2 regions of the Alteromonas infernus genome follow, and region 1 is predicted to be linked to the other one. Evidence: predicted binding sites of a transcription regulator. Region 1 holds the regulator's gene; the other holds the start of a gene.

Region 1 (7,912 bases):
ACGCGTAGCGGTAAACACTTCATCACCGGACGCTCTGTCGACAATAGCGTAGCTATTTTTCCCTGTCGGCTTCCATGTGTATTTCAAGTCAGTAAGATTTACGAAGAAATCTGTGCTCAATGCGCCTACGTTATCGGTAAATACACCGTGCTTACTTTCGCCGTAGTTAGTGCCAAGCATACGCATGCCGCCTACGAGTACCGTCATTTCTTTCGCTGTTAAACCGAGTAACTGGGTTTTATCTAGCATTAGCTCTTCAGGTTTAACCACGTAGTCTTTTTGAAGATAGTTTCTGTAGCCGTCAGCAATGGGCTCTAGTGGCTCAAAAGATTCAGCATCGGTCATGATGGGGTTGTAGCGCTTTGTTGGATCTTCAATATCAATAGGCTTCTCTTCCTCTTTAATATTGATAGGTTCCCACTGCTTGGCACCGGCTGGCGACTTTTTCAATACCTGCACCTTCTGGATCTGGCCCTAATGCTTCGGCACTGCCATTACCGTGACATTTACCTACCGTGTGACCACCGGCGGCTAATGCAACAGTTTCTTCATCATTCATTGCCATACGCGCAAAGGTTTCACGTACATGGGAAGCGGTTTTAAGGGGGTCAGGCTTGCCATTAACCCCCTCAGGGTTTACGTAAACAAGGCCCATACTTTCATAGGCAATAGTGCCTGCTAGGACAAATAAATCAGCACAGCTCAGTTTGTTGCCATACTTCTTTTTAATTGGCCAAAGCAAACGGCGAGCTTTATCTAAGTTAACGTTGTCTGGCCACGAGTTTAGAGGCGCAAAACGCTGGTTACCTGTTGAAGCGTTACCTCTGCCACCGCAAACGGGCAGTAATCAACAACCAGAGCATTCGCTTAGCAATATTCTTCCCTCCAATCACTCAAATAGTTTTAATCATGAAAAAAAAACCGTTATCTTATTTATCGACATAACAATTTCATAAAGGACTAAACATGCATTTGCTACCGGCCTTAGCAGGTTTATTGTTGGGGATTTCGACATTAAGTTTACAAGCGAAACCGCTATCACTGTCACCCGGATTGTGGGAAGGAATTAGTGAAGATGAAATGCAGTATAAACTTCTCCAAATAAACGATAGCGGCGAACATTTTCTTTATGAAATCCACATACCTTCAGGCCTGAGGTACGCCAAACGCTCAGCCTTTAGTGATGAGGATATATCCTGTAAAGAGAACCGATGTACGATCAGTACCGTTATCGAAGAAGACGTAACCCGTTCGCTTACTCTGTCCCCTTACCTAGACACCAGCTTTACCGCGCTTGAATCAAACTACAATGACAATAAAGGCTTACTTTCCACTAGTTACCGACTCATAAAACAAGAATCTAGCTCAACGCCTCGCAAGTTTTTAGAGAAATACGGTACTTTGCTAAACAATGCGGAACGCGCAAACGACGAGACGCCGTACGGTTTATGGGTGGGCATTTTACATTATTTAGATAAACCAGAATTGGCTCTTCTTCAGTTGTATGAAGATAGACAAGGGTCGCTCACGGTTTTTAGAAAAGGGGAAGACGAGTGAATTGGCTGTTAGCACACAGATCTCACCGGAAAATATCTCGCTTCAACACCCTATTGTTGAAATAACCACTTCCCACACGACTTTTGCCACCCATCTTTTCCTTATGTCTGAAGGCAATAGCGTATTAAAAGGTTACGCTTACGCTGTACATAAAGGTGTAACTTTAGATGCCGGTGAAATCAGGCTTTTCGATATCACGAAATATCTTTCACTTAACTAATACACAAAGGTCGTAACAGAACCTTTAATCGCTGGGGTGATAAGAGCTGATAATAAAGTGGAAACTTGATGTGAAGTCTGAGAAAGTAATTAAAATGTAGGCTCTCCACCGCAGAGAAGCGGTGGCGAAGCCTACAGGGAAGTATTCACGGCGTGCCTACGTTCAAAGGCCCGCCAATGATACTCACCGATTAGCCGTTTACGAAGTCTACGCCTAGCTTGATGTCACCACGCAGGCCTTCAAGCATGTCGTTTTTCGCTTTTTCTTCAAACGCGCTTAGCTCGCCGTATGGCAAGATTTCTTCAACACCGTTTGCACCTAGGCGAACTGGGTGTGCAAAGAATGCTGCGTCGTCGCTGTCGTCAGTTTGTACATAAGTGTACTCAACCACATTCTCACCTTGCATTGCTGCAACTAGAGATAAACAGAAACGTGCTGCTGCTTGACCCATTGAAAGGGTTGCAGAACCGCCGCCCGCTTTTGCTTCAACCACTTCAGTACCAGCATTCTGGATACGAGTGGTTAGGCTAGATACTTCTTCGTCTGTGAACTCTACGCCTTCAACTTGTGAAAGAAGAGGAAGGATTGTAGTACCAGAGTGACCACCGATTACCGGTACGTGCACTGAAGATACGTCAACATCTTTAAGTTCAGCAACAAACGTTTCAGCGCGGATAACGTCAAGTGTCGTTACACCGAAAAGCTTATTCTTGTCGTAAACGCCTTTTGCTTTTAGCGTTTCAGCTGCAATCGCAACAGTAGTGTTAACTGGGTTAGTGATGATACCAACACACGCGTTCGGGCAGTTATCAGCTACACCTTCGATTAGGTTTTTAACAATGCCGGCGTTGATGTTGAACAGATCAGAACGATCCATACCTGGCTTACGAGGCATACCCGCTGGAATTAGAACAACGTCTGCTCCAGTTAGTGCATCAGCTAGGTCATCTTTACCGTGACCGGTTACTTTTACCGCAGTGGGGATGTGGCTCAAATCAACGGCAACACCAGGAACAACTGGCGCTACGTCGTAAAGCGCTAAATCTGAACCTGCTGGCAATTGTGTTTTCAACAACAAAGACAGCGCCTGACCAATACCACCGGCAGCACCTAACACGGCTACTTTCATACCATTTCTCCTATGGGATTACTTCACGTATTTAAACGGAACGTCACACTAATGCAACGCGGGGGAAAACTCAATCACCGGATCGTCTTATTAACGTTATTTATGGCGATTTTATCTCGATATTCATTATCATGAATGATTATGCAAAGAAATTGCGCAAAGTCTACCTGTACGGCACAATATGGGCATAACAAATAAAATTCACCACACATAAACCCTCAGAAAAGAAAAGAGCGCTAATGGCAAACGCAAAACAAGAGCAACTCATCAAGGCTTTTAAAGAGATTCTTAAAGCGGAAAGTTATGGTTCACAAGGCGAAATTGTTGACGCATTAAAAGCACAAGGCTTTGACAATATCAGTCAGTCTAAAATTTCAAGAATGTTAAGTAAATTTGGAGCTGTAAGAACGCGCAACGCGCGCGGTGATATGGTTTACTGCCTTCCCCCTGAGTTAGGTATGCCTACGGCTAAAAGCCCCCTCAAACAGCTTGTATTAGACATTGTGCACAACAACGTGATGGTCATCATAAGAACTAGCCCAGGTGCAGCTCAACTTATCGCCCGCTTACTTGACTCGCTAAGCAAAAAAGATGGCGTGTTAGGTACTATCGCTGGTGATGATACCATTTTCATCGCTCCCGCTGATGTCACTAAAATTGAAGAATTAAGACAGCGCGTAGAAGATTTATTTGAGAATGTCTAGCCAGGGCGCTAAAAGCTAGGCAAACGAAAACAAGAAACCGCATACATGATGCGGTTTCCAACTACATTATAATTAAAACGTTCTTAAGATAGAAGTTTGATCAATGCATCGGCTGCAGGACGTGACGATGGCGGATTTTGCCCCGTCACCAACAATCCATCTGTACAGACTTTAACAGCAAAATCATCCGCGCTTTCATACTTACCGCCCTTTTTGACTAGCTCGTCTTCAACCAGATAAGGGACTACGTCAGTAAGCTCCATCGCAGCTTCTTCGCTATTTGAGAAGCCAGTAACCTGCTTGCCATCAACCAAATATTTGCCATCTGGCGTCTTAACATCTTTTAGCACGATGGGCGCGTGGCACACAGCCCCAACGGGTTTATTGGCTGCGATAGTGTCTTCAATCAATTTAATGGAATGCGCATTATCTGATAAGTCCCATAGCGGACCATGACCGCCCGGGTAGAAGACAGCGTCAAACTCATCTGCACGTACATCTTCAAGCGGAATAGTCGACGCTATAGCGCTTCGAGCCAGCTCGTCTTTTGTGTATCGAATCGAATCGTCCGTCATTGCGTCGTCAGCAAGACTATTGGGGTCAATCGGTACCTGGCCGCCCATCGGTGACGCTAAGGTGATTGTATATCCCTCATCTTTAAATGCGTAGTATGGCGCAGCGAACTCTTCTAGCCACATGCCGGTTTTCTCGCCGGTGTCACCCATAATTTCGTGAGACGTCATTACCATTAGCATACGTTTTGACATAAGCCCTCCTTGCGAGCATCTAAAAATTTATCATGTGTTTGTTCGTTCAATGGAGAGACTTAGATCATAAGCAAAGACTATGCGCGCTCAGTAACAGGTGTGTGAGATAAATCGCAGGCATAAAAAAGTGCCACTTCCTGTTAAGGAGAGTGGCACCTAACACTACAACTTGTAGTTAGTGTTTACTACTTCTTAAAAGCGGTAGTTAACACCTACGCGGATTTCCCAAAGTGAAGGACCGCGAGATACGCTCTGCTCTGGTCTTGAGAACGCGCTGTACTCGTATTGACCTGCGTCATTGAAGTCCGCAGCAATAACTTCATCACCGCCGAAGCTACCTTGACGGAAGTCACCCCATTGGTCGTTGATTAAGTTGGTCAAGTTTTCGATTACGAAGAACGCGCTTGCTGTATGACCTTCATAGAAGCCAGGTAGCTCTTGAGAGACACGTAGGTCAGCTTTAAACCACCAATCAGCAGTTTCACTGTTACGCTCAAGGATCTCGCCGCGCTCAAAGCCGTTATCTTCAACCCAACGGTTGAACTGTCTTTGAGCTTCTTCCGCAGTTTGAAGTACATCACCATCACGGTTTGTCTGATCAACAAACACTACGTTCGGATCGTTTACTTCAGGAATGTAAATAAGCTGACGAGCAAATACACCATCCCAAGGGAACGCTGAGTTGTTGCTGTGAACGTAAGAGAAAGGCTTACCTTCGTTAGCCGTTGCAAACAAGTTGAAACGTGTTGCATAACCGTCAAAGAACTCTGCAGTATAACCTAGTGAGAAGTTAAAGCGGTTGCCAACAGCGTAGTCAGACGTTGCCGCAGACGGGTTGTTAGGATCGCTTGTTGCAAAGTTAGCGTAGTTTGAGAACGCTACTGCGCTTGTCATTGGGTTAGCATCTTCTGCGTCAACATAAGCGTATGAAGCGCCCATATCGAAGCCATTATCCCACTCTTTGCTTACGCCGATTGAAAGAACAAGTGAACTACCGTCATCACCTGAATCAACATTACCTAGAATGAAGTCCTGCGTTTCATTACGACCTGAGTCAATATTGGTGTAGATTGGGCGACCATCGAAACGGTTTTCACCGTTGTAAACAATGTTCGCATCTCTAACTATTGCTGAATCTTGGCGATCGGTATAGATCATGTCAGCGTTAATTAGGTAGTCATTTTCAGTTACATAGGTGAAACCTAACGCGTATTTCCACTCAGAAGGAATCTCAAAGTCTGGGTCAGTTGCGTTAGTGTTACCGTCACCATCCGTTAGGCTAGTGTTCGCTACTACGTCAAATAGCTCTTGTGGTACGTCGTAAATCGGACGACCTTGACCAGTTAGCTCTAGGTCAAACAATGAAGTAGTGCCACTTACGAAGCCATTGATTTGACGTTCACGAGTACCAATGTTCGTTACACCGTCGTTAGAGTATGCATTTGAGATCCAAACGTTAGGGTTACCACCAGAGTAAAGACCTAAACCACCGCGTAGTTCTAAGCTTTCGTTAACTGTGTAGGTAAAGCCGAAACGTGGCTGAAGAAGGTCAATACCATCTACGTTTGCAGTGTTGGCAAAACCATAACGCTCAGTGAAGTTTTCGTTCAAACGAGGCGTATCGTCAGAGCCGTATGTATCATAACGAAGACCAGCCATGATTTTGAGGTCGTCAGTTAGGTAGAACTCGTCTTGTACGTAATAGGTAGTTACGTCGAATGCAAAAGAAGCACCAGCATCCGCTGGGTTGTTTGTACCCGCAGAGTTGTTGTAGTAGATACGATCAACAAGACCAGCTTCGAAGTCAGCGATGCTGTCGAAACGGTATTCACCTACAGTTTGCTGCATAAACAGGTTAAATACGTCAGTTTCTTCGTATTCAACACCAGCCGTAATTTCGTGGTCACCCCAGAAATAAGTACCCGCTAGTTTAAAGTTAAATACTTCATAGTTAAGGTCGTTAGACTGACGAGAGTCATCTGGACCGATGTAGATAGTTCCACCGTTATCAGTTCTGATTTGCGCTTCAGCGAAGCCAGAAGCTGCGTCTAGTGACTGTTGACGGTTATCTAGGTCAGTGTGGCCAATACGAAGCTCTGTTGAAAAGTCATCAGTCCAGTTTGAGTATAGTGAACCTACAACAGTAGTTAGTTCAGCGCCTCGCTCGTAGAAGTGATTACTTAAAGAAAGTCTTGAAGAACCGCCGTCAGATTGGCTTACGCTAAAACCGTCGTTCCAGTTATATACTAATGAAGCACGGTGGTCTGCGTTAATGTTCCAGTCTAGTTTAATAAGAATTTTTTCGTCTTCAACTGGCGCAGAACCCGGTGTACCGCCTACATCATAGCCATACACGTCTTGCGCAATTTGTGAAACCTGACTGATGTCGTCTTGAGTTACACGACTACCCAGCGCGTTGTAATCATAAAGCTGAACACCTTCAAGCTTTTCGTAAGCTGCGAAAAGGAACAGGCTATCTTTAATTAGTGGAAGACCAACGTTGAAACCGTAACGTTTTTCTGTGTAGTTACCGTTGTCACGCTCTACACTGTCAACTTCGTCGCCGCGGTAAGAATCAGACGTAAAGTCGTAGAAAACACCACCGTGAACTTCGTTAGTACCTGATTTAGTTACTGCGTTGATGTTACACGCAGTGAAACCACCGTACTCAACGTCAAACGGAGCAAGCTCAACGGCTACCTGTTGGATAGCGTCGTAAGAGAAAGGCATACGCTCGGTTGGGAAGCCGTTGCTGTTAAGACCGAAGTTGTCATTCATGCGAATACCATCTAGGGTCAAGCTGTTGTTACGCGGGCTTGCACCACCACAGCTAATCGAGTCGTTGAAGCTTTCATCAACGAAAACACGAGGGTCAACACGCACGATATCACCGATGCTACGGTTAATAGCTGGTGTATTTTCTAGCGCCTCTAAGTTGAATACAGTCTGTGGGCCTGTTGCACCAAACGCTGTCGCTGTTAATGCGCTACCGCTTACAGAGATAACTTCAATATCACTTGCGTCTTCTAGCGTAAGGTTAACGCCGAATGGGTTACCTAGCTCTAGGAATACGCTATCGATAGTGGTGTCTTGGTATTCGTCAGAGTCAACTACGACTCTGTAAGGACCGCCAACGCGAAGGCCACGAAGGTTGAACGTACCGTTAGCGCCAACAACCACTTCACGGGCTGTGCCAGTAGGTTCGTGAATAACAGTAACAGATGTTCCCGCAGCAGGTGCACCTGTAGGGGTAAGGATGCGGCCTTCCATTGCAGATGACGTTTCTTGCGCCATTGCAGTGGTCGACAAACCGATTGACAGCGCAACCGCAGCCGCAATGCGACTGAATTTAGCTGATGAGCTCATGTGTGTGTTTCCCTTTTTGTTTAAAATTCTTTTTTACTCGGCCTAGTGTAGTGCAAAAAGTACTACATAAAACCTATGACTTTCACTGAACCCGACAAATTGTCGTAAAGGTTCGTGTCAAATTTATTACAATTTTACATTTTTATTTAACAGCAATCGCCCGAGGCTA
Region 2 (7,912 bases), on a different contig from region 1:
GCCATTAACATCATTAGCAGCACAAAGGCATACAGCCCAAATTGCCACCACGCAACGGTTTGCTCACCCACCAGTTGATTAAGCTGTAGCCCTTTATCAGCAAGCCACTCAGACACTATACCAAAGAGATCATCGTAAAACGGAGCGGCGACACCCAGAATGATCCATACGCGGTTGTTGGTAATGCCGTGAATAATAATATCTTTAACTGAACGACGATTTAACACCTCTTCTGTGGCATCATTCCTATGCTCAGCGCTTGCCAAGATGGGAACTTCAGCCCCTGACATGCTTCTACCCTCACTATCACCATAGCTAATCGTTCGTTCAGGGCTTGGCGAATCGTGCGCTTTTTTCTCGTACAGTACTTGTTTTTTAAGCGCTTCAGCATAGGATTCAGGCACAGCAACTATCTTAGCTTCTTCCTTGCCACTGCCTGCGGTATCCAACACCACCAGTGCATATCCGAATGGGCGATAATAGAAGGGGCGTTCAATTTTCACATTTTGAATTCGCCATAACGGTAAGTTGGTATAGCGACGCTGAAACACGCCATGATGTATTTCTACATGCTGCTTATGCACCCGAAACTTGTACATTAGGAAACTAATGACGCCGCTCCCTCCCGTAGAAAGTAGCAAAAAGCCAGCAACGGCTAATACTTCTGGCGAGAAAAGGTTGTCCCAAATATTAAAGGATACGGCCAACGCTGGTACCGCGTATATCAATCCCTGCCCTGCGTTACTGATATTACGTACCGTAAAATATAAAATGGATATAAGTGCAAGGCGCTGCCATTCGCCCCCCGTCTCTACTTTAACATTCGGTTGTGACACCGCAGAGGATACCGGCTCAGACATTAGCGAGCTCCTATATCCTTGTGTGCTAAAATAAATTCCCGTAGCTGTTCCGCTTTGTCCAACGTAAGCCCTGGTATCTCAAAGGTGTGCATTTCTCCACCGGCTGAAAACACTTGTAAAGAAGCAAGCCCAGCCCATCTATCTAACGGCCCTCTATTTACTTCAACGTGCTGAACGCGCAAAATAGGTTGGCAAGAAAGTTTGCGAAAAATGAGCCCTGATTGTTTACTGATGTCCTGCTCTCTTATTGCATAGAATATTCGGACATCTGCAAAAACGTGGTAGAGCGCCCAGATAGTCGCTAAAGCAATGATAGCCGTAACAATGTATGGGTAGGCCTTCAGTAAATCCTCAGGTATCGACCAAAATGGTTGGTATTCAAGCCCAGTAGCAATGCTTAGTAAAACAAGCGCAATTAGCCCAATGAAGAAAATATTGATAGCACGGTACTTTTTAGAAATTGGCAATAACGCTAACGTTTGAAGGTTAGGAATATCTTCTACATTAAGCTGGTTATTTGAAAACACGGGATTTTGAGCCGTACTTTGAACGCTATCTGTCATAACAATAATTCCTTTTACCTTGATTAAAACGCGCAGAAATAACCTACGCGTTTCAATGAAAGACTAATAACAAAAAAGAGGGCGAACCCTCTTTTCTTTAAATGCTAACGGGCCTACAGCCGCTTAGTCATCGACTTGCTGTTCGTTCAACCAATCGTGTAGGGCCTTCATGTCGTGTTGAACTGCCATTTGCAATTCTTCCACCCAATCATGCACGTTCTCCCACCATGTAGGGTGGTCACCTTGTTGAATTTGGTTAGCAATACGCTGAACGCGAGCTAAGCCCACAGAGCCAGCGGCCCCCTTTATTTTATGGGCTTGAGAGCACACTTCTGACTTTTCGTCCGCACTTAAGCTGAGCTGCAGTATTTCCATGTACTCGGGCATTTTTTTCTTGGAAAACTTTAACACTCGCGCGTACCATTTCGTCCCCTATTGTATCTACCAACATCTGCAATAAGTCCATATCTAAAATGTTACTTAATGTTTTGGTTGGCTCAGGGCGCTCTACTTCACCGTCTACCTCAAGCGGCGCTGGCGGTGCGTGGAACAGGTCGTTAAACACTTCAATGACACGAGATTTTTTGATGGGTTTAGCGATGACATCGTCCATCCCGTTTTCAAGATACTCGTCGCGCTTTTTAATCACGTTAGCCGTTAATGCCACAATAGGCGTCTGCATGACCAAATCTTCTTCAATCAAAGTACTCGCCACGTCAAAGCCCGTCATATCTGGCAATTGAATATCAAGTAAAATAAGGTCGTATTGATTAGCTCTTGCTTTATCAATCGCCTCTTGACCCGTCATAGCGACATCCACTTTTTGACCCAGCTTTTCAAGCAACGCTTTAGCCACCATTACGTTCAGCTCGATATCTTCTACCAGTAAGATATTTAACCCTGTAACTTGAAGCTGCGCCACTTTCATTGGGCTATTAGAAATTTGTACTGGCAGTACAATCTCAAAACGGGTGCCTTTACCCTCTTTACTCGAAACGTGAATTTCGCCGTTCATTAAATCGACCATTTGCTTACAAATGGCCAAGCCAATGCCTGTTCCCGTAGCCGACTGATGATCCGGGTGGTCTACCTGGTAGTACATAGCAAAAATTTTATCAATTTCGCTTTCAGGAATACCAACACCTGTATCTTCAATAACAAAGGTGACGTAGGCCTTGTCACCATCGGGTTTAGTCGATGACACCGATAAACTCACATGGCCTTTTTGCGTGAACTTCACCGCATTAAACAATATATTCCAGAGTATTTGGCGAAGGCGTGTCCCGTCTATTTCAACGAGACGTGGCAGCGGTTCATTAATACTGGTTTTAAGCTCTAGCTGCTTATCTGCAGCTAGTAAGCGGATAATACTGCTAAGTTCTTCAGTGAAGTCTTTGAGCGAGATTGTTTTAAGGCTTAATTCAAGTTTGTCCCTATCTAACTTATCAAGGTCGATAATGTCATTGAAAATATTGCCCAAAGTAATCGCACTTGCATAAATAGTGCTTACCCAGCTGAACTGCTCATCTGACAATTCTGTGTCGCGCAACATTCGGCTTAAGCCCACAATACCGTTTAGCGGCGTGCGAAGCTCGTGACTAATCGTGGCAATAAAACGGGTTTTGTCAGTACTGGCTTTAGCAGCGGCATTTTCGGCTTGTTTGCGTTCCGTCATGTCTCGACCAAACGACAATAACCCCAAACGATTGCCTTCTTTGTCGAAGAAAGGAACGCGCTTCATTTCGAAGTAGCGTCGGCGGCCATCGGCGAAGCGCAGCCATAACTCTTCCGTAATACTAGCGTTGGTTTCGAGTACCTCGTGATCACTGGCAACAATTTGTCGGGCCAGTTCTTCTTCGTACACGTCTTTAGGGGTTAACCCCAGAAGCTCTTGCTCAGTTTTCCCCGTCATTAACTCTGCAATACGGTTACAACCTGCAAAACGGCCCTCTTCGTTGCGGTAGTAAATGAGGTCGGGAGAGGCATCAATAATTGAACGCAATAAAGTAGATAAGCGGCGTGCTTGTGCCTCTTGCTCTGACTTGTCTTGAATCTCTCTTTCTAAGTCTTTGAACAGCGCTTCGCGCTCTTCTTGCGCCTGTTTCCTCTGCTCAATCTCGTGATTAAGCTGGCGAATATTACTTTGAAGTTCTCGATTAAGGAAAACATCCTCTTCGCGCAAGCTCTCCAGTTGACTCACTACTTCTTTAAGATTGGTACGTGAGTTTTCTAACTGTTTAATTAACTCACTAAAGAAATACAGCACCCACGGTGCCGACAGCATAGTTAGAATAACTGCGCTGATGAAGTCATCAGGTTGAACTTGGCTGCCCATGCTAACGCGAATTACGTATGAGCCGCCTAGCGTAAATACAAGCGAAAGAACAACAAATAGTATGCTGAGCTTTAGCGTGCCGAAACGCTGCACAAATTGAGCAAAACGAATTGCCCAAGAATCGTTGGGTGAATCTGAATGCATGTACGTCTAATATAAGCTTATTTTGCCTTTATCCTATCAGGCTTTCACCACTACGGGAATGCGTTAAACACGCTAACTGTAACCTCATAACGTAACGCTACGTTTTAAACGGCGACTTTTCTGTAATCTCATTAATATAACGGGTGTTAACCCAACCTACTTTTGTAAAGGAGACTTTCGCCCACTCTCCCTGCTTTTCTAGCACCTTTAATACTTCACCTTTGTGCAACCCATTTTCAATAAGAGGAAAAGAGACATTTGGCCCTTTACGCACATTGAGTGCGTTAGCACTTACGTTAGCCACGCGATTTACCGAGCTGGCAATATGTCGCGGCACGGCATCGTGCGCTTCTCTTTGTAAGCTGCCCGTATGGACACCGCTACTTTCCGTGTGCGTTTCGTCTTCACTTTTTCCAAGCAGTACCTGTTCTCTGATTTGGTGCATCGGAAATGCAGGGCCAGGGTCAACTTTACGCGAAGGCGCTATCTCATCGTGACCTACCACAACAGAAATTGGGTAGTGTTCGCAAAGCACTTTGCACAGGCTTATTGTGGAGGCAATCTGAATATCAGTATATTTATGCCAATAGCCTAAAACTGATTGGTTGGGGTGCTGTGCAGCTATCACTTCACTTTCTCCATAAACGTTCCCAAACCAGCTTTCATACGTGCCGTCGCCTCTAGGCTTTAGTTGCCCGGCATTATCTAGCTCTATTCCTATGGAGTATCTGTTTAGCCCGCTTCGCCCCTTGTAATGACTTTTGCCAGCGTGCCACCCTATTTTGTTGGTGGGCAACATTTGAACGATATCGCCGTTACGCCCTAAAGCGAAGTGCGCTGAAACACCACTTTCAGCATTAGTTAAGACGTTGACAGAGGAACCCAAACTACTTCCAGCAGTGAAATGAATGACAATGGTATCGGGAGCGCCAGTCTGAAACGCCCCAGAAGTATTCGGTGAAGCAGTAAATTTGACATTTTCACCAATGAGGCGGTGTTCGTATACATCAAATGAGAGCCTAGGGGTCGCGTGTAGGATAGTCATTCAATATTCCTTGTTGATTAGTTTGCACGCGCCTACAGTGAATTTTTATTCTTTTCATATCACTAGAGCGTACGCATTGTTTGCACTCTCAGCGTGCGTGGGCACACTGCGAGCTACAGGCTATGTTTTTACCTAGCCTCACATTTGAACAACTTTTAATCAATATAGCAAACAGCTTATATTTGTGGAACCATAACTTTACAATTTAATAAAAATACACAGCAAACCCACATTGACAACATAAAACAACGAAAATAAAGAATATTTATTCACCACTAAAACTCAAATGAGAACTAATATCATTTATGTACTGGTCAATTATTAATTTTCTCACTTGATAACATTTTTATTACAAACGTAAGCAGCGGGATATAAATGCCTGTATTTAAAGAAATTAAATATATTTATACAAAAACTATATAACGCTTACAATTTTAGCGTTTGATTTTAGTTTTCAATGTGGGTATTTTGTACGGCCCGCATGGCAATAATGCATAAAAATGCGGAAACGACTGGTATCCTCTAATAATAAATAAACGACAAGAAAGACGCATATTGCGAGCAATACCGCGCGCAAGCAAAAAAGACGTCTAACAATGTTGTGATACGCACACCTAGGCGCATCTACACGCAACGCATACCTTGCCCAGTCTTAAGGTTGAAGGAGTTAAGAGATGAGTTTATATAATCCCAATGATTCCCGGGACAACTGTGGGTTTGGCTTAATCGCTCACACTCACGGGGAAGCCAGTCATGAATTGGTAACCACTGCAATACACGGCCTTGACCGTATGCAGCATCGTGGCGGTATCGCCGCAGACGGGAAAACCGGTGACGGCTGTGGTTTATTACTACAGAAGCCGGATGCGTTCTTCCATGCAATCGCCGAAGAAAATGGCTGGAAACTCAGCAAAAAATACGGCGTGGGCATGATTTTCTTAAGTCAGGACCCTGTACTTGCGCAAGCCGCGCGTGAAGTACTTAATGAAGAACTTGAAAAAGAAACACTTTCAGTAGTGGGCTGGCGCGAAGTGCCTGTCGACCGCTCGGTACTGGGTGAGTTAGCGCTTACAGGCGTTCCACAAATTGAACAAGTATTTGTGAACGCACCAGCGGGCTGGAGAAAACGCGACCTTGAGCGTCGCTTATATATGATCCGTCGCCGTGCTGAAAAACGCCTTGAAGCAGATCCAGATTTTTACGTAGCGTGTTTATCAGGCTTGGTAACGATCTATAAAGGCTTGGTGATGCCAAAAGACTTGCCAGCCTTCTATCACGATCTTGCCGATGAGCGCATGCAAAGCGCGATCTGCGTTTTCCACCAGCGCTTCTCGACAAACACGTTACCACGCTGGCCGCTAGCTCAACCTTTCCGTTTCCTTGCGCATAATGGTGAAATTAACACCATTAAAGGCAACCGCGACTGGGCGATGGCACGTGCCGCTAAGTTTTCAACGCCGCTTATCCCCGACCTTAAAGATGCTGCACCTTTCGTAAATACTGAAGGTTCAGACTCATCGTCATTGGATAACATGCTGGAGCTATTCCTAGCCGGTGGTATGGATTTATTCCGTGCCATGCGCTTGCTTGTTCCACCAGCCTATCAAAACAACAAAACCATGGATGATGACCTTCGTGCATTCTACGAGTTCAACTCAATGCACATGGAACCATGGGATGGCCCTGCCGGTATCGTATTAACGAATGGCCGTCACGTAGCCTGTAACCTTGATAGAAACGGCTTGCGTCCAGCTCGCTATGTCATTACCAAAAATGGTTTTATTACTCTTGCCTCTGAAGTGGGTATTTGGGACTACGAGCAAGCTGACGTGATTGAGAAAGGCCGCGTAGGCCCAGGTGAAATGCTTGCTGTAGATACTTACACAGGCAAAATCTGGCGTTCTACGGAAATTGATGATGACCTTAAAGCTCGCCACCCATATAAAGAATGGTTAGATAAGCACATTCGTCGCCTTACGCCTATTGAGCAGCTTGATGCCTCGCTTATTGGTAAGCGCGTGTTTGACGACGATGCCATGGCGGTCTACCACAAGCTACACGCCTACAGCTACGAAGAAATTCAGCAAGTTGTAAAAGTACTCGCAAAAGATGGTCAAGAAGCCGTTGGCTCAATGGGTGACGATACGCCAATGGCGGTAATGTCATCGCGCCAGCGCACGGTTTATGATTATTTCCGTCAGCAGTTTGCCCAGGTAACCAACCCACCTATCGACCCACTGCGTGAAAACCACGTTATGTCGTTGGCAACCTGTATTGGCCGCGAGCAAAACGTATTTAGCGAAACATCGGGTTACGCTGACCGCGTGTTATTCGACTCGCCGGTATTAATGTATACCGACCTTAAACAATTGCGTGAATTTAACCCAGACAACTACTACTCAGAAGTAGTAGAACTTCAATACGCACCGCAAGAGGGCTTGAAGAAAGCCATTGAGCGCGTGTGTAACGAAGTGGAAATGCTGGTTAAGAATAAACGTGCTGCGTTTGTTATTCTGTCTGACAGAAACATCAAGCAAAACCGCTTGGTGATCCCAGCCGCGATGGCCGTGGGTGCGGTACAGCGACGACTGGTTGAAAAATCACTGCGCTGCGACGCGAACGTTGTTATAGAAACAGCGAGTGCCCGTGACCCGCATCACTTTGCCGTACTTATTGGCCTTGGTGCAACGGCGGTTTACCCATTCCTTGCCTATGAAACTATCGAGCAGCTTTGCGAAAAAGGCGAGTTAGATATTTCTCCTATGCAGGCTACGTTGAACTACCGTAAAGGTATCAACAAAGGCTTGTATAAGATCATGTCTAAGATGGGTATCAGTACAGTCGCGAGCTACCGTAGCTCTAAGCTCTTCGAAGCCGTGGGGATTAACAATGAAGTAATGAATCTTTGCTTCAAAGGCGTGACCTCACGTATTCAAGGCGCAGGCTTTGATGATTTCCACCAAGA

What was found. Region 1 encodes ArgR, which controls arginine synthesis, uptake and breakdown. Its sites were predicted from a motif close to ANTGAATANNTATTCANT; they were not measured.
Region 2: a site for ArgR is predicted at 4,984-5,001, ahead of ACX5J7_RS13475 (N-acetylmuramoyl-L-alanine amidase). Genes of this name have one in related genera too.

What each region holds. Positions count from the first base shown of each region.
Region 1 covers NZ_CACSIG010000042.1:127,448-135,359, forward strand. The annotation lists partial or broken gene ACX5J7_RS11130 (peroxidase family protein) at 1-829, opposite strand, end outside; gene ACX5J7_RS11135 (hypothetical protein) at 967-1,557, shown strand; gene ACX5J7_RS11140 (hypothetical protein) at 1,559-1,777, shown strand; gene mdh (malate dehydrogenase) at 1,968-2,906, opposite strand; gene argR (transcriptional regulator ArgR) at 3,146-3,610, shown strand; gene ACX5J7_RS11155 (type 1 glutamine amidotransferase domain-containing protein) at 3,694-4,377, opposite strand; gene ACX5J7_RS11160 (TonB-dependent receptor) at 4,570-7,743, opposite strand.
Region 2 covers NZ_CACSIG010000054.1:185,597-193,508, forward strand. The annotation lists gene ACX5J7_RS13460 (PH domain-containing protein) at 1-860, opposite strand, end outside; gene ACX5J7_RS13465 (PH domain-containing protein) at 860-1,423, opposite strand; partial or broken gene arcB (aerobic respiration two-component sensor histidine kinase ArcB) at 1,547-3,902, opposite strand; gene ACX5J7_RS13475 (N-acetylmuramoyl-L-alanine amidase) at 4,000-4,947, opposite strand; gene gltB (glutamate synthase large subunit) at 5,622-7,912, shown strand, end outside.